Regions from separate parts of the Glutamicibacter arilaitensis Re117 genome, predicted to be linked through region 1. Evidence: riboswitches for the same ligand, from Rfam matches in the RefSeq annotation. Region 1 holds a riboswitch; each other region holds the start of a gene.
The links. Region 1 has a riboswitch for S-adenosylmethionine ahead of AARI_RS01700 (acyl-CoA dehydrogenase family protein). Riboswitches for the same ligand answer to the same signal wherever they lie in the genome.
Positions count from the first base shown of each region.

Region 2: linked by a shared signal. The riboswitch ahead of AARI_RS18060 (flavin reductase family protein) and the one ahead of AARI_RS01700 (acyl-CoA dehydrogenase family protein) in region 1 are both predicted to bind S-adenosylmethionine.
Region 3: linked by a shared signal. The riboswitch ahead of AARI_RS04000 (O-acetylhomoserine aminocarboxypropyltransferase/cysteine synthase family protein) and the one ahead of AARI_RS01700 (acyl-CoA dehydrogenase family protein) in region 1 are both predicted to bind S-adenosylmethionine.
Region 4: linked by a shared signal. The riboswitch ahead of AARI_RS14975 (OsmC family protein) and the one ahead of AARI_RS01700 (acyl-CoA dehydrogenase family protein) in region 1 are both predicted to bind S-adenosylmethionine.

Region 1 is NC_014550.1:270,554-275,047, forward strand. Features, by position in the region: gene AARI_RS01685 (ABC transporter permease) at 1-27, opposite strand, end outside; gene AARI_RS01690 (aliphatic sulfonate ABC transporter substrate-binding protein) at 34-1,056, opposite strand; gene AARI_RS01695 (ABC transporter ATP-binding protein) at 1,142-1,963, opposite strand; SAM riboswitch class I at 1,970-2,070, opposite strand; SAM riboswitch class I at 2,337-2,428, shown strand; gene AARI_RS01700 (acyl-CoA dehydrogenase family protein) at 2,444-3,775, shown strand; gene AARI_RS01705 (LLM class flavin-dependent oxidoreductase) at 3,829-4,494, shown strand, end outside.
Region 2 is NC_014550.1:3,802,913-3,807,406, reverse strand. Features, by position in the region: gene AARI_RS18070 (PaaI family thioesterase) at 1-187, opposite strand, end outside; gene AARI_RS18065 (long-chain-fatty-acid--CoA ligase) at 203-1,810, opposite strand; SAM riboswitch class IV at 2,186-2,301, shown strand; gene AARI_RS18060 (flavin reductase family protein) at 2,395-2,895, shown strand; gene dnaB (replicative DNA helicase) at 3,551-4,494, shown strand, end outside.
Region 3 is NC_014550.1:770,741-775,234, forward strand. Features, by position in the region: gene AARI_RS03985 (methionine synthase) at 1-67, opposite strand, end outside; gene AARI_RS03990 (DUF1852 domain-containing protein) at 86-1,078, opposite strand; partial or broken gene AARI_RS03995 (LysR family transcriptional regulator) at 1,201-2,143, shown strand; SAM riboswitch class I at 2,376-2,466, shown strand; gene AARI_RS04000 (O-acetylhomoserine aminocarboxypropyltransferase/cysteine synthase family protein) at 2,555-3,868, shown strand; gene AARI_RS04005 (cystathionine gamma-synthase) at 3,865-4,494, shown strand, end outside.
Region 4 is NC_014550.1:3,132,070-3,136,563, forward strand. Features, by position in the region: gene AARI_RS14970 (DEAD/DEAH box helicase) at 1-2,524, opposite strand, end outside; SAM riboswitch class IV at 2,664-2,785, shown strand; gene AARI_RS14975 (OsmC family protein) at 2,816-3,367, shown strand; gene AARI_RS14980 (L-idonate 5-dehydrogenase) at 3,449-4,477, opposite strand; gene AARI_RS14985 (SDR family oxidoreductase) at 4,491-4,494, opposite strand, start outside.

The sequences.
Region 1 (4,494 bases):
GGTTTGAGGCACGGTTGGAGTACTCATCGCTGATTATTCTCCGGAAATCTTTGTTGCATCGGCCTGGGTGGCGAACTGGTCATCGACCAGGGTCGCCAGAGCTTCATCGACCGATTCCTGCTTGGAGACATCGCCGCTGGCTACCAGGGTCGGGCCGATGTTGAGCAGCACGCTGGTGTACTTTTCGCTAGGTGCTGCCGGAACATCGAGGTTGGAGCGTTCTTCGATCACCGTGGTGGCAACCTCAGGCCCCAGGCCGGCCACGTCTGCGAGGATCTCGGCGGTCTCTTCAGGGTTCTCGGTAGCCCAGGCACGCGCCTTTTCGTAGGAGTCGACCACCAGCTGCGCCAGTTCCGGGCTTTCTTCGATGAAGTCTTCGCGGGCATTCAGCGCACCGTAGGTGTTGAAATCAAGGTTGCGGTATACCAGCGAGGCGCCGTCTTCTTCGGCGGCGGCCATGATCGGATCCAAGCCGCTCCAAGCATCAACCGAACCATTGGCCAATGCGGTACGCCCGTCGGCATGCTGCAGGTTCTGCAGCTTGATGTCGTCTTCGCTGAGCCCGGCTTCTTCCAAGCTCTGCAGCAGGAAGAAGTACGGGTCGGTGCCCTTGGTGGCTGCGACGGTCTTGCCCTTCAGATCCTTCACGGAGCTGATCTTCGAATCCTTGCCGATCACCAGCGCGGCCCATTCAGGCTGCGAGTACAACGCGATGGTCTTGATCGGCGAACCGTTGGAGCGGGCCAGCAATGCGGCCGAACCTGCGGTGGAGCCCACGTCGATTGCGTCAGCTCGCAGCGCTTCGTTGGCCTTGTTGGAACCAGCGGACTGGATCCATTCAACGCTGACGCCGGATTCCTTAGCAGCTTCGTCCAGCCAGCCCTTCTCCTTGAGCACCAGGCTCAGTGGATTGTAGGTAGCGAAATCGATGGACAGCGTCTTGTCCGCGTTGGCGGCCGTAGCGTTTTCGCCGGCGCAACCGGCAAGCGCCGAGGTGCCAAGCAGCAGGGCGGCGGCGGACAATGCGGTACGGCGGGTGAAGCGGTTCGAAAGCATAGAAAATCCTAATAATGTGCGTGCAAGTGAGGTGGAAACTAGCCACTTGGGATGAAAACTCCAAGGCGCCGTGAGGCGCATGGGGCTAGTGATTGGTGGGATCGACGCCCAGCAGGCGCAACAGATGTGCGCGGTGTGCGGCAAACTGGCTGTCGGTGTGCCGACGCGGTTGAGCGGCGTGCAAGGACAGGTCCTCGATGACGCTTGCGGCGCCGGTGGTGCCGGCGCGGCCCAGGACAATGACCCGATCAGCGAGCGTCAAGGCTTCATCCACATCGTGGGTCACCATCAAAACGGTGGTGGGGAACGACTTGTGGATGGACAGCAGCAGGTCTTGCATCTTCAAGCGGGTCAGTGCGTCCAGTGCGCCGAAGGGTTCGTCTAGGAGCAGCACTCCTGGGCGGCGGGCCAATGCGCGGGCCAGCGATACCCGCTGGGCCATGCCGCCGGAAATTTCCCGTGGGCGCAGGTGCGCTGCGTGGCTCAATCCGGTGAGCTCGATCAGTTCATCGATGAGCGTCTCGCCGGCGGACTTTTCAGTGCCTGGTGCCAGCCCGAGGGCAATGTTTTCGCGAACCGATCGCCATGGCAGCAATCGCGGTTCTTGGAAAGCGACGGCGCACAGATCGTTGATGCCGTTCACATCGTGGTTGCCCGTGCGGATGGAACCGGTCGACGGGTGGTCCAGGCCGGATACCGAACGCAGCAGGGTGGACTTGCCGCAGCCGCTGGCACCGAGGATCGCGACGACCTGGCCCGCGGTTATCTGCAAGTTGATAGCCGCTAGTACGGTGCGGCTTTCCTTCTTGGTAGTAAAGGTGCGTGAGACGTCGGTGAAGCTGACATCCAATGCACCAGAAGAGGCGGCGCTTGTCCCCGTTGGGGGCGCTGCGTAAGTAAGAGCCATGATTCATCTCCATCGTTCCTGGCGGTAGCACCGGCCTGCGGAGGGTAGTCCGTAGGTGGTTGCTGCGGCGTCGTAGAGCCAGATCTCTCGGCCGCTCGGGATGGTTACTCATCCATTACAGGCATTCGAACGAATTGAACGCAAATCTTGCGTAACATGAAAAATATTCGATAACTACGTCACATGTGGAGGATATTTCGTTATTTATTTCATTAGATGCGTGTTTGGGCGACATTCGCCAATTCTGTGCAAGTCATCTTCGGTCTCACCGGCAATAGGTCGCGCAAGTGCCGTCCAACCCCGTGCGCATCGCGAGACGAAATGTGACTTCGGGGCTTGGAATCGCACGATTGTTACGGCTACAAATGGATACGACCCATCCAGAGCGGCTGAGAGATCTGGCTCGAAGACGCCGCAGCAACCACCCCAAGCGCGGGACGGTGCTACCGCCAGGACCGATGGAAAGAATTGAGAATTTTGATGCCTATTGGCCATTCGCCCAATGCCGACGGACTGGACTTCAACCAGCTCAGTGATCCTTCGCAGGCCACCGCGCTGGAACTGGACAATTTCGAAGAACAGCTTCCGACAAGGCAATTGCTGAAAATTACGCCGGGACCTAGCGCGGATGAGCAGTACGACCGGCTCGCTGGAATTTTCCGTCCGGTGTTCTCCCAGATCGCTGCGAACGCCAAAGACCGCGACCTGAACCGGGTGCTTCCCTTCGAACAGGTGGGATTGCTCAATCGCGAACGCTTCGGCGCGCTGCGACTTCCTGTGGCAGACGGAGGCTACGGGGCCCGGCTGTCAGATGTATTCCGTTTGCTCATCGAGCTGTCCGAGGCGGACTCCCACGTCGGACAGCTGTGGCGTGCGCACATCGCCTTCGTGGAAAACGTGTTGGCGCTGGATGACGAGGCGCTGCGCACGAAATGGATCGCGCGCATTGCCGCCGGCCAGATCATCGGCAACGCCTATACCGAACGCGGGGGCAATGCCCTGGGCACCTTGAACACCGCAGCCAGCCTCGTGGATGGCCGCTGGGTCGTCGACGGCGAGAAGTACTACTGCACGGGCACCATCTTTGCCGACTGGACCACCGTTGCCGTGTCCCACCCGGAACTGGCCGGACGCCAGATTGCGGTAGTCTCCACCCAGCGAAGCGGCGTGAAGATCCTTGATGACTGGGATGGCTTCGGCCAGGGGCTGACCGGAACCGGGACCACCGAGTTCCGCCAGGTCCCGGTGGATTGCTTCATGCCGCAGCAGACCAATGACTCCGAAGCTGCCATCTTCCAGCTGGTTCTCATGGCGGTGCAGGCGGGCATCGCCCGCGCGGCACTGAACGACCTGCGCCGTGCGGTGCAGTCGCGAACCCGCATCTTCACCACCGGTACCGGTGTCCCTGTTTACCAGGAACCCCAGGTGCTGCAGCTGGTGGGCGAAGTATCAGCGGAATCCTTCGCTGCTGACTCCGTAGTCATCGGAGCGGTGCTTGAAGTCGAAGCGGCTCTGGGCGATCCGGGGTTGAACGATGAAGAGCGCTATGCGGTCTGCGAGCTTGCCGCCAACCGCGCGCAAACCGTGGTCCAGCCGTTGGCTATCGGAGTGACCAGCAAGATTTTCGACGGGCTTGGAGCTTCGTCGACCAGAAGCGGCTGCAATCTGGACCGGCACTGGCGCAACGCGCGGACCATTGCCACGCATAACCCGGCGATCTACAAGGCACGCATCGTCGGGGACTACGAGATCAACGGGGTCCAGCCGCAGCGCCTGTCAGTTACCGGCGAAGACTCGACCCATCGGGCCTAGGGCCTGGCACAGACCAGCAACAATTCACTTAACCGATTTACGGGGGCACAACAATGAGCGAGAACAAGCGCGAGATCCTATTCAACGCATTCGATATGAACTGCGTGGTCCACCAGTCACCGGGCTTGTGGCGCCACCCGGATGACAAGGCATCGACCTACAACACCCTGGGCTACTGGACCCACCTGGCCAAGGTGCTGGAAAAGGGCAAGTTCCACGGGCTGTTCCTGGCAGATGTGCTGGGTACCTACGACGTCTACAAGGGCACCAATGTGACCCCGCTGAGCTCCGGCGCCCAGGCACCGGTCAACGACCCGATGATGCTGGTCTCGGCTATGGCCGCCGTGACCGAGAATCTGGGCTTCGGCGTCACTGCCGGCACCGCCTATGAGCACCCGTACGCCTTCGCCCGCCGCCTGGCCACCTTGGACCACCTGACCAATGGACGGGTGGGCTGGAACGTGGTTACCGGCTACCTGCCATCGGCCGCCCGCAACATGGGCCAGGAAGACCAGATGGAGCACGACGAGCGCTACAACCACGCCGATGAGTACCTCGAAGTGGTCTACAAGCTGCTCGAAGGCTCGTGGGAAGACGACGCGGTGCAAAACGACAAGGAAACCGGGATCTACACCGACCCGGGCAAGGTGCACCCGATCAACCACGAAGGCAAGTACTTCAAGGTTCCGGGCATCGCCATCACCGAGCCTTCCACCCAG
Region 2 (4,494 bases), 330 kb from region 1:
CCGACCCTGCGCTCTCGATCATCGAGGCGTACACGCCGCCATGGACCACGCCCCACGGGGTGTGGTGGTTCTCGTCCAACGTCGCGTGGGCACGTACTTCAGTGGCAGTGATTTCATCGAATTCCAATCCGATGCTTGCGCTGAATCGGCTGGTCTTGTCGGGAATCCGTGGTGCTGGCTTATCCAATTACTGGTCCTCGGGCTAGTTCGTTGTGCTGTCTTCGAGCGCCTGGGCGCGCAGGACATTCTTCTGCACCTTACCAGTGGAGGTGCGCGGCAGATCCTGCGGGAAGACGATGGTGCGCGGCACCTTGAATCCGGCCAGCTTTTCGCGGGCGAAGCCGATCAGGGTTTCGGCATCCAGGGTGGATCCGCTGGCGCGGATGACATAAGCCACCGGACGCTCACCCCATTTCTCATCGGCGACGCCGATGACTGCAAGATCCAGCACCTCTGGATGCGACGCGAGGGCCTGTTCCACCTCGATGGTGGAGATGTTCTCGCCGCCGGAAATGATGATGTCCTTGGCCCGGTCGCGCACCTGGATGTAGCCGTCCGGGTGCATGACGCCGAGGTCGCCGGTGTGGAACCAGCCGCCATGGAAAGCTTGGGCGGTGGCCGCTTCGTCGCGGTAGTAGCCGATCATGACGTTATTGCCGCGCAGCACGATTTCACCCATGGTCTGCCCATCCGCCGGCACATTGTTCATGTTCTCATCAACAATGCGCGCGGACTCGGCGGTGATCATGCCAACGCCTTGGCGTGCCAGTTTCGCGGCCCGGCCCGGGCCATCGAGCTCATCCCATTCATCCTGGTACTCGCAGACCGTGTACGGCCCGTAGACCTCGGTGAGCCCATAGACGTGGACGACCTCGATGCCCAGCTTCTGCAGCTTGGAGATGATTGCCGGTGACGGGGGAGCGCCTGCGGTGGTGATGCGCAGCGGGGAATCGAGCTGGTGGGCGCGGGTGGAGTCGGCGATGATGGAGCAGACGGTCGGGGCGCCGCACAGGTGGGTGGTCCCCAGATTCTCGATGGCATCCCAAACAGCATCTTCTCGCACCCCGCGCAGGCTCAGGTGGGTGCCACCGGCCGCCGTGACCGCCCACGGGGTGCACCAGCCATTGCAGTGGAACATCGGCAGAGTCCACAAGTAGCGGGTTTGTGCGGTGAAGCCCTGGTGGTGCGCTTCGCCCAAGGAGTTCAGGTAGCTGCCGCGGTGCGAGTAGAGCACGCCCTTGGGCTTGCCGGTGGTGCCCGAGGTGTAGTTCAGGGTGATCGGAGCCCGTTCGTCAGCGATCGCGTAGGGAAGCTTTTCATCGGAGGCTTCGGCCAGCAGCTCATCCAGGGTGGCATCGACCTGGACGTTTGGGCGTGCTCCGTCATATTGGTCATCGGTGATCTCGATGAGGGCATCCAGCGTCGGGTTCTCCCGGCGCAGGGTCTCGGCGTTTTCCAGCAGTTCGGTATCGGCGAGCATCAGCTTCGCCTCAGAATGATCAACGATGTACTGCAGTTCGTGGGCCGAAAGCCGGGTGTTCAGGGCAATGAGCACGCCACCGGCCAGCGGCACGGCGTAGTGCGCCATGAGCATCTCTGGAGTGTTCGGCGCCAGTACGGCGACGCGGTCACCGGGCTCAATGCGTGCTTTGAGCGCTTGGGCAAAGCGGTGCACTCGTGCTTCGAACTCGTTATAGGAATAGCTGCGGGTTCCATGGATGACGGCGCTTTTATTCGGGTAGACCTCGGCGGTGCGTTCCAGGAAGCGCAGTGGGGTCAATTCTGAATGGTTGGCCTGAATCTCTACCATGGTGTGGCTATTCCTCAATCGTCATCGCGGGTACGGTCAACATTAAGCAGGAGTGTGACTCAACGCACTCTGTGACCAATAATGGCATGAACCTCGGCGTCATGCGGAGAAACCAAGTTTCATTACGGTGGGCGGTAGGGAATTCGCGGCAGGGCTCTAGTTTCCGGAAGAATGCTGATCTCATGCCGATTCGGCGGTCGCGGGGCCTTGCTGCGCTCGTCGGCCGGAAGGTTCTAGCGACAACGTCATTCAACGAATAAAAGACTGCCAAATGCGCGCTAGTGACGGGTTGAATCGAACATTTCTTTAAATATTGCGATTTGCGAAGTGAAATGTTTGACGCTTCTTCGTCATGGGCCATATCGTTTTAATCAGAATCAAGAGCATCAGCTATAAGCCCTGGCTTGCTGATCGGCAACCCTCTCAACGGTAGTGGGGTGCTCCAGGTGAGGATTCGGTTCCACACAAATGTGCTGGAACAAGTACCGCACACGGCGCGGGATTTCAGCTCAAGCGGCTTCGGGTAACAAGAAGCCTTAGCTTGCGAGCTACTGCGCGGTGGGCAAGACCGAAGGAATCGAGCCATGTCATTGAATCTTGAACTTGACCCGTTGACCCTACGCAAGGTATTCGCTCAGCACCCCTCGGGCGTAGCCGCCCTTTGTGCTGAATTGGACGGCGAGAAGACCGGCATTGTCGCTTCATCGTTTACCGTTGGCGTTTCCCTTGAACCTGCATTGGTAATGTTCGCGGTGCAGAAATCCTCGAACACCTGGCCCAAGCTGCGCGACGCTGGTCGCATTGGTGTCTCGGTGCTCAGTGAACGCAATGACGGTGTTTGCGCGCAGATTGCTTCGAAGAATGGCGATCGATTCCGCGGTATCGAAACCACCGGCACAGATCAGGGTGCGCTCTTTGTTGACGATTCCACGCTTTGGCTGGAGACCTCAATCTACAACGAAGTCGAAGCAGGCGATCACTGGGTAGTTCTTTTGGAAGTTCATGGGCATCGCACCTCAGGGCACCTGCCACAGATCTTCCATGATTCGCAGTTCCACTCGCTGCCAGTTCCTGAACTGGTATAAAACCCTCTTAGCTTTCAGCGCCGGCTGGTTCATTTAGTTGATCCAGTCGGCGCTGTTTGTTTTAAGCGCGCGCCTGTTCGCCTCACCGTTACGCACAATAAGTTATCCACCGGACCCTGGGGTACGAGGGCCGCCGATTGTGGACTATTCACGGTTTTGACGTATTCGGATGAATTTAATCCGGGATGACTAAGGGTTTTGTGAAACTTCGAGTATCCACAAGGATATCCACAGAACTGTGGACTGGGGGTGGGGAAATGTGCACAAGGAGCGAAAAACCCCGGAAACTGGGTGATTTTGGGTGTTGATAACTCTGGGCGTGATGCCGTGACCTTCAATGAATATACTTTCTGTCCACAGGTGTGTAAACCGAAAAAGCCTAGTCACATCCAGTTTGATAGGTACAAAGTGGGGTAATCCACAGAGTTCTCCCCAGACAGTGAACAGGGACGTCCACAGGTACAGCGTGGTTATCCACATATTCTGTGGATAATGAGGTTTACGCCTGTTAATAACACCCCTACTGTTGGCTTTGGGAGAGAAATATCCACAGGCGCTTAATATCCAAATGTCCGTGTCGACTGACATGATGGAGCGTTGCCATGAGGCAGGGAGAATTTTTCTCAGCGGGTCAATAGGGATGGAAGTGTCTGCAATGAGTGCTGAGCCGGTTTATGAAGGACGAGAATCCGACGCAGGGCGTAAGCCGCCACAGGATGTTGAGGCCGAAATGTCGGTCCTCGGCGGCATGATGCTCTCCAAGGACGCCATTGCTGATGTGGTCGAAGCCATCCGTGGCACCGACTTCTATCGCCCGGCCCACGAATCCATCTATGAGGCGATTGTTGACCTCTATGGTCGCGGCGAACCAGCTGATGCGGTGACAGTTGCCGACTTGCTGACCAAGCGCGGAGAGATTTCACGCATTGGCGGTGCAGCATACCTGCATAACCTCATCCAGCAGGTTCCAACTGCAGCCAACGCAGGGTACTACGCAGAAATCGTGCGTGAACGTGCTGTGCTGCGCCGATTGGTCGACGCAGGTACCCGCATTGTCCAGATGGGTTATTCGCCAGATGGTGAAGTTGACGCCATCGTCAACGAAGCCCAGGCAGAGGTTTACAAGGTTGCCGAAAACCGCAACAGTGAAGACTACGTGCGCCTCTCGGACATCATCGAAGATACGGTCGATGAAATTGAGAATGCGGCGAATGCTGGTGACGGCATTACCGGCGTACCTACCGGATTCTACGAATTCGATGAACTGACCCAGGGACTTAAGGGCGGCCAGATGATCATCATCGCCGCACGTCCTGCAGTGGGCAAGTCGACCTTCGCCTTGGACTTCGCCCGTTCGGCTGCCATCAGGCACAATATGGCTACCGTCTTCTTCTCCTTGGAAATGGGCCGCAATGAAATTGCGATGCGCTTGCTCTCCGCCGAAGCATCTATCCAGCTCCAAGATCTGCGCAAGGGTTCTGTCGAGGATGCCCAGTGGACCAAAATTGCCACCACGATGGGTCGATTGAACGAAGCCCCGTTGTTCATCGATGATTCTCCGAATATGTCCATGATGGAAATCCGCGCCAAGTGCCGTCG
Region 3 (4,494 bases), 500 kb from region 1:
GCTCGGCAAGCCAGGAAGGCTTGGGTAGGCTGCCGACAATTGACGTGGGGATAAGCGGGGAAGTCATACGTTATCTTTCGGATTCTTAGGCGACAGGAGTCGGGTAGGAAGAGGACCACTGATCGAGCAGTTGGCGATTCGGGATGATGAAGTGCTCTTCGGTGAACTTGCCTTGGATCTTGCCCAACTGAGTTCGTTCTTCGCGGTCATAAAAGACACGGGTGGGGGAGAAGTCCTCGGCGCCCAGGCTCGGGTGGTACACGGAAGGTGCTGCCGAATTGGCGTTGTAGATTTCCGGACGGTAGATCTTCTGGAACGTCTCCATGGTGCTGATGAGGCTGATCAGCTGAAGGTTCGTGTAGTCATTGAGCAGGTCGCCGCGGAAGTAGAAAGCCAATGGCGCAACAGCGCCCGGCGGCATGAAGTAGCGGACGCTCAAGCCCATTTTCCCGAAGTAGGCATCGGTCAATGAATTTTCGTCCTGGTGGTATTCCAAACCGAGCACTGGATGGCTGTTGCCGGTGCGGAAATAGGTCTTGGAAGTCGAGACGCTGATGCAGATCACCGGCAGCTGGGCAAAACGTTCACGGTATGCCTGTGAGTTCAAAAAATGTTGGAAGAGCTGTCCGTGGAGATCGCCAAAATCTTCTGGAAGCACCGGAGCTCCGCTGTCATTACATGAGGCTGGAAGCACAACGCTGAAGTCGTAATCGCGGACATAAGAAGAAAAATTATTGCCGACCATGCCCTGGGACCGAGTGCCGGTGAGTTTATCCACGATCGTGGTTTCAAGCACTTCTAAAAGAGGAAATTGCTTGTCGGTATTATCGGCAGAAAAATGCACATTTGCGGAAATGATTTCCAATTCCAGAGAATAACGGTCGCCCTGGGGATTGTCCCAGTGAGCCAAGGAATTGAACCGGCGGTTGATCATCGTCAGGGCATTGCGCAGGTTCTCTTCGCGGCGCTCTCCGCGTGCCAAATTAGCGAAGTTTGTCGTGGTTCGCGAATTTGTCGAAGGGGAGTAATTCTCGTCGAATCTGGTGGTGCTAATGCTGAAATTTAATGCGTCTGCCATGATGGCCAATCTGTATTTGGGAGGCCTGGGCAGGCCGAGGGGAAGTCGATGCGTCAATCATGCAGGGAGATTCTTGATATCGGGTAACTCGATATAACTATGGATTCATATAGACTCTGGCTATGGTACAGGGAACAAATGGATTGACGCTGCAGCAACTTCGCTATTTCGTGGCGGTCGCCTCGGAGGGGTCGATCTCGGCTGCCGCCGACCTCATTTACGTCGCGCAGCCCAGCATGTCCTCAGCGATGAAGGAACTTGAATCACGGGTGGGGCGCACCTTGCTGATGCGCTCGGCCAGGGGAGTGACACTCACCGCCGAAGGCGCAGAATTCCTGGGCTACGCCCGGCAGGTGCTCGAGCAGGTGGAGCTTCTTGAACATCGATATCTCGGCCGACCCTCAGCCCGGCGGCTGCTGGGCGTCTCGACCCAGCACTACTCCTTTTCGGTGGATGCCTTCGTGCGGATGGTGCAGGCCAGCGGGGCCGAGGAGTACCAGTTTTCGCTGCGCGAGACCCGCACCGAGCAGATCATCGAGGACGTGCGCACGCTGCGCAGCGACATCGGGATCCTGTACCGCAACGACTTCAACCGGAAGGTCATCGACAAGCTGCTGCGCGAATCCCGGCTGGTCTTCCACCCGCTGTTCCTGGCCGATCCGCATATTTTCATCTCGCGCAGCAACCCGCTGGCCACCCGTACCCAGGTCACGCTCGAAGACCTCGAAGACCTGCCCCGGCTGACCTTCGACCAGGGGGCGAACAACTCGTTCTACTTCGCCGAAGAGGTGCTCTCCACGCGCTCCAGCCAGCGCGAAATCCAGGTCTCGGACCGCGCCACCATCTTCAACCTCATGATCGGCTTGGGCGGGTACACGATCTCCACCGGCATCATCAGCGACGAGCTGGACCCCCTCCATCGTGGCCATCCCGCTGGCCATCGAGGAGCGCATCGAAATCGGCTGGATCGACCACGCCGCCATCCCGCTCACCGACCAGGCCCAGCGCTACCTGCAAGAAGTGCGCACCGTGGTCGCCAGCTTCGGGGTAGAAGTGCTCGGCTGAGCCGCCAGTGGCGTAACTCCCGGTCACCGAGCACCGGCACATCGTCACAAACTTCCAGCAAAACCTCTACATCACGCCGATTCATCTCAAAACTTCGCGTCATAAAGTGCTGCCGGTCACCGCGTCATCATGACAACGAGAAGTCATATGAAGCCTGGCGGCCTTGTATGAAGCCGGCCGCCCGATAACGCTTGCACCGTTTGCGGCCCATGGCCAACCATGGAGGAACAACAAACCATCAAGAGCGACTAAGAGATCTGGCTCGTTGACGTCGCAGCAACCATCGGGAAACCGAAAGGTGCTAATGCCAGGAACGATGGAGCAGTTCCGAACGCGTTTTTGCGTACTGTGCTTCGTGCCGCCGCACGATGCCAATCGGTGCACTCCCTCGCAGAGAAACGAGGAGGAGCCATGAGCCAGGAAACCGACGCGGTGCACGCAGGGTACCGCCCGAGCGGAGACTTCCGCCCGATGCTGCCGCCACTGCACAATTCCGCGGCCTACCAATTCGCATCGCATGCCGAAGCGATCGAGAAGTTCGCCCTGCGCCAGGCCGGCTTCACCTACTCGCGCACCGGCAACCCCACCGTCTCGATTCTCGAACAGCGCGTGGCCGCCCTGGAAGGCGGGGCCCACGCGGTGGCCACCGCCACCGGGCAGGCCGCCGTGGCCCTGTCCCTGCTTGCCCTGACCCAGGGACCCAAGCACATCGTGGCCTCCTCCTCGCTCTACGGCGGCACCGTGGACCTGTTCACCGACACCTTCGCGGACTTCGGGATCCGCGTCAGCTTTGTCGACCAGGCCGATCCGTCCGCTTGGGCCGCTGCCATTGAGTCGGACACCCGGGCGTTCTTCCTGGAGTCGGTCTCCAACCCGCTGTGCACCGTGGCCGACATCCCGGCCATTGCGGCGATCGCGCACGAGCGCAACATCCCGGTGGTTGTCGATAACACCCTGGCCACGCCGCTGAATGTGCGCCCGCTGGAACTCGGTGCGGATATCGTGGTGCACTCGGCCACCAAGGGATTGGCCGGGCACGGCTCGGTGCTCGGCGGGGTAGTGGTGGATTCGGGAACTTTCGACTTCTCCGATTCCTCCCGCTGGCCGCAGATCGCCGCCCCGCGGGTGCGGCTGAATGGCACGTCGCTGCTTGAGCGCCACGGACCGGCCGCCTACGCGATGCTGGTGCGCTCCAAGTTCCTGCACGACCTGGGCCCGACCCTGGCCCCGGCCAGCGCCCAGGGCATCCTGGCAGGCATCGAGACCCTGCCGGTGCGCGCCGCCCACGTGCAGCGCAGCGTCACCAGGCTGATCGACGCGCTTGCCGAGTATCCGGGCATTGCCGCCATCCACCACCCGTCGTTGCCCGAGCACCCCAGCCACGAGCTGGCCCGGGCGCTGGCGCCGAAGGGCACCGGCTGCGTGCTGGCCATCGAGCTGGCCCACCCATCCCTGGTTTCCCCGGTGATCGACGGGCTCAAGCTGATTTCCCTGGCCGCGAATGTGGGGGACACCCGCACCATGGTCTCCCACCCGGCGACCATGACGCACTGCCGGCTCTCGGAGCAGCAGCTGGCCGACGCCGGCCTGAACACCTCCACCCTGCGCCTGTCGGTGGGATTGGAAGACCCCGCCGACCTGCTCGCAGATATCACCCAATCGCTGGATCTTGCATTGGCCGCAACCCAGGCCACCGCCGGCACCAAGGAAGTGAGTTTCGCATGAGCGGCTTCAACACCCTGGCCGTGCACGCCGGCCAGCACAAGGATCCGCACACCGGTGCGGTGATCCCGCCGATCTACCAGACCAGCACCTTCATCCAGGACGGCATCAACGTGCTGCGCGCCGGGCACGAGTACTCGCGCGGCTCCAACCCGACCCGCAACGGCTTCGAATCCCAGCTCGCCGCGCTGGAAGGCGGCGCCGCCGGCTTCTCCTTCGCTTCGGGGATCGCCGCCGAAGACGCACTGCTGCGCGCAGTGCTGGAACCGGGCGACCACATCATCCTGGGCGCCGACGGCTACGGCGGCACCAACCGGCTGATCTCCAAGCTGCACGGCAAATGGGGGATCACCTCTTCCGCGGTGGACATCACCAACCTGGATGCGGTGCGCGCCGCGGTGCGCCCGAACACCGCGCTGCTCTGGGTGGAGACCCCGTCCAACCCGCTGCTGGGCATCGCCGACCTGGCCGGCTGGGCAGCCATCGCGGCCGAGCACGGCGCCCTGCTGGTGGTGGACAACACCTTCGCCACCCCGTACCTGCAGCGGCCGCTGGATTTCGGCGCCCACGCGGTGGTCCATTCCACCACCAAGTACATCGGCGGGCACTCCGATGTGCTCGGTGGCGCT
Region 4 (4,494 bases), 1.0 Mb from region 1:
CTTCCAGCACCTGTTCTGTCTTGGCTGGAAGCTCTGGAACGACCTGCTCCTTGGTGCGGCGCAGCACGAACGGACGCAGGCGGCTCTTCAACCGTTCAAGCCGTTGCTGGTCCCCGTCGGCAATTGGCTTCTGGTAATTATCTTTGAAGGATTTCGCCCCGCCCAGCAGGCCCGGTGCTGCCAGCGAGACCAGCGCCCACAGTTCCAAGAGGTTGTTTTCCATCGGGGTACCAGTGACCACGAATTTGCACGGAACCGGCAGCTGGCGTGCTTGCTTATAGCCCTTGGAAGCGTGGTTCTTCAGCTGCTGCGCCTCATCCATGATCATCACGCTGAAACCGGCGGCTTCAAAATCTTCGTAGGCCAGGCGGAAGATCGTATAGCTGGTGACGACCAGCTGGACGTCGCCGATCTGCTCGGTGATGCTCTGTCCGCTCTTCTTAGCCGTCGAGGTTATGCCGGTGACGCTCATCTGAGGCGCAAAGCGCTGCGCTTCATTGATCCAGTTGCCCACCACCGAGGTCGGGGCCAGCACCAAGAACTTCTGCGCTGGATCTTCAACCCGGGCTTGTTCAAGGCAAGCCAGAAGCTGAACTGTCTTGCCCAACCCCATGTCGTCGGCCAGCACACCGCCCAGACCGTGGACGCGCAGGAAGTTCAGCCACGACAGGCCCTGGCTCTGATAAGGACGCAGCTGGGCGTTGAAGGACTCCGCTAGCTCGACCGGCTGCATCTGTTCGTTGCCGTCCAGCTCTTTCATGGTCTGCAGCCACTGGTTGTGCTGGGCTTCAATAATTCCCAGATCAACCAGTTCCTGCCACCAGTCGATGCTCAACTTATGGATGCGAATTGTTTCGCCTTGGACCGTGCCCAGTTCCCCGGCTTCCGTGATCAGCTGGCGCAGCTGAGTGAAGTCGGCACCAGCAATCGGGATGACCGTCAGGTCATCCAAGATGAGGTATTCGTCTTGCTTGGTCAAGGCCTCCAGCAACTGGGCGAACGGAACCTTGATTTCATCGATAAGCACTTCCACCGACAGGTCGAACCAGTCTCCGGTGCTTTCCCCAGCTTCAACACTGACGGTGGCTGGCTCATGATTGATCCGGTACTTCGGGAGCCTGTTCTGCTCATCAATGACCACATCGGGATGCTCAGCCAGCAGTGGCAAGACGTAGACCAAGAAGTCGATGGACTCGGAGGTGGTGAATTCCTTGGACGGGAAAATACCCGAAGAAGTCAGTTGGCCCAAGGAAGCCTGGGCACCGAGCTTATCCTGGACCGAATCGGCGATCTCCTTTTCGACTGCACGCTGGCGCGGTCCCTTGCTGGTGTATTCCCACGAATAGCGCACGGTTAGTGGAGTTTGGATGCTCTCCAACCAGACCTTGAGGCTAGGACGTGCTGGAACCGGAATCGGGTAGCTTTCATCTTCGCTTTTCAACGGTGCCATTAGGCGCAACCGGTCCAGATGCTGTTGTTCAAAAAGTTCGATGCTTTGCTGCGGAACGGTTTGCGCTCCGGATTCAATAAACGTCGCCAGTTCCTTCGTCACCGGTTCAGCAAAGAGTGCCAAACCGATTTGCTTGGACTTCGGCAAGGGGCTGGAGGCATAGGCCAGCAAGGTCGGAGGGTTGCCTATCGGCAGCAGGTAGGTATGCTCTGCGCTTGGTCCATGCAGTTTGCCTTCCATGACCAGCCCATATTCACCGCGCCGCAAATCCACATGGGCCAGGGCTGGCTGCTCGCTGAACTCTACTGGCACTTTGGCCGCTGAACCGCCGTTGACGATCTGCACCCCGGCTTCGCGCAGGGATTCAAAGGCATCCAGCAGGTCCTGGCCGGGCAGGTTCATCAGCGAGATCCAGTCCTTGGGATCCCAGGAATGGCGGTAGGTATCTTGTTCTACGTGCTCGCGCAGCCGGTCCAGTTCAACCAGCGCACGGCGCTGCTTCTTGGAAAATCGCGCGTCGAAGGCCACACTGCGCCAGCTGACCCCGGTCTGGATCCACGGGCTCTTGGTGCCTTGGCGGGCCGGACGCGCCTGCAAGGTCAGCGCGTCCTCGCCGCCGTAGCGTGGTTCACTGACCACCTTGAGGATCAGCCCCAGTGGTTCTTCGGCTGCCAGCGGCTCATCAACAATAGTTGGAAGCAGGCGGTCCAAAGTGTGTTCCCACTGCGGCTTGCTGTTGCGTTTCCACGCGTGGGGGTCCACCCCGGAATCAGAAACGTAGAAGCCTTGGTCCTCTTCGGTAGTCACCTCGATGAGCAAGGCGGCGACATCCTCGCAAGACTGCACACCTGGATGCTTCCCGCAGAAGCTGCTGAAGCTGATATTGCCCCCGTGGATTTCCAGCTGGGCCATCACCGAATCGCGCAGCACCACTGCCGAGATGCGGGTGGAGCCGGGTTGCATGTCCCGGTTGGCAATCTGCACTTTTCCGGAATCGCACAGGAACTGACCCAAGTCGTATTCGGATTCGGTCACCAGTGTCTGGGCCGCAGAAAGTGTCAGCTGGAATTCCATACTCGCCGTTCGTTGTTCGTGCAGTGGGCACCCGAAAGCTAAATTCCATCTTAGCCAGCTCCCCGACAAGATGCTTAGTGAAGAAAAGTTACCCCGCCCTTTACTCACAGGCAACGTGGCCGGTAGAAAAGAACCATTGAATCACGAGTTCCACTGCTTGAGCCCTGGCTGAGTGGACGGCAACCCTCCTTCGTCATTGTGCGGGGTGCCCCAGGTGAAGATTCGACGCATCTTGACCGCCAAGGTGCGTAAGCGATGGCGCCCCTTGCGCCAGAAAGGGGATTAATTCCCATGACTAACGCAGCATCTACCCTCAGCATTTCCGAGGACCGCGCCCAGCGCCTGCAAGAAGCAGGCCATGGCTGGGGCAAACGCATTTCAGCCGCCCCGCAAAGCGCCAAGCTGACGTTCACCGTCGAAGGCGAGGGCTTCGATTCGGTAGCCAGCAACATTGTGTCCGGCAAGCATTCCTTCCAGGTCGATGAGCCTGCCGCATTGGGTGGCAACGACGTGGCCGCCAGCCCAGTGGAATACGCGCTGGGCGCACTCATTTCCTGCCAGGTCGTGGTCTACCGCTTGTATGCCCAGAACCTTGGCATCCAGGTGGACGACGTGAAGATTGTGGCCAATGGCCACCTCGATGTCCGCGGCCTGTTCGGCATCGACAAGGCCATCCGTCCGGGCTTCTCCTCTGTGGATCTGGACATCCAGATTGCCGGCCCGGAATCGGCCGAACGCTATGAGGAGCTGCGCCAGGCAGTGGACGCCCACTGCCCCGTGCTGGATTTGTTCGCCAACCCGGTACCGGTGCGTACCGCGGTGAGCATTGCAGCGGCCAATTAACGTCCGCTAAACCAACCAAGTAGCCGCCGCGGGCCCTGGCTTCGGGGGCTGCGGCGGCGCACTTGCGGTAAAGGCGGGCTACTACCCGAGGAAGTTCAGCAAGACCTTGCCGGACTTCGAAGAATTCTTGGCTGTTTCAAAGGCTTCGAGGCCCTCGGCCACCGGGAATTCGTGGGTTACCGCCGCGGAAATCTGCAATGAGCCATCGGCCAGGGCAGCAAGCACCTGGTCGATTTCGCCGTTGAAGCGGAAGGACCCGGCAAGTTCCAGCTCGCGGGTAATCGCCAGGGAAATCAGTGCAGGTTGCTCTCCCGAAGGCAGCAACCCGACCATGACCACGCGCCCGCCGCGCACAGCACCGCGCACCGCCGAGGCCAATCCGCGGTAATTGCCGCTGGCCTCGATCACCACATCGGCGTTCACCTTGGCAATTGCATCCTGGTCATCGGCACGCAAGGTGGATGTGGCACCCAGTTCCTTGGCAATTTCCAGCGGCTTATCGTGCATGTCCACCGCGATGATTTCCTCGGCTCCGGCACGCTTGAGCACGGCCACGGCCAGCGCTCCGATCGGGCCAGCGCCAATGACCAACGCCTTCTTGGCGGCAACCTCGCCGGCTCGCGATACCGCATGCCAAGCCACTGCGGCTGGCTCGGCCAGCGCAGCGTCGCGCAGCGACAGTCCGGCAGGCAGTTCGCGAAGCATCCGGGAGGGCAGATTCACCTCGCGCGCAAAGGCGCCCTCGGTATGCGGGTAGCGGGCAGCCGAGCCCAGGTAGGTGCATCCCGGTGAAAGGTTCGGGCAGGCCTCCGGATAAGGTTCCCCGGTCTCCCCTGGTGTTGCAGGGTGCACCGCAACTTTGGTTCCGGCTGGCGGACCACTGCCATCGGCGGCGGCTTCAATGACAGTTCCCACGATCTCGTGTCCGAGAATCATCGGTGCTTTGAGGATGGATTCCCCGGCGGCGCCGTGGCTCCAGTAGTGCAGGTCCGATCCGCAGATGCCGCCGTACGCGATGGCGATGCGTGCCTCATTTGTTGCCGGTGCTGGCAGCTCGATCTGCTCGATGCGCAGGTCCCCGGCCGCGTGCGCCACGACGGCCAAGGTCATGTTGGACAGGGTGCTAG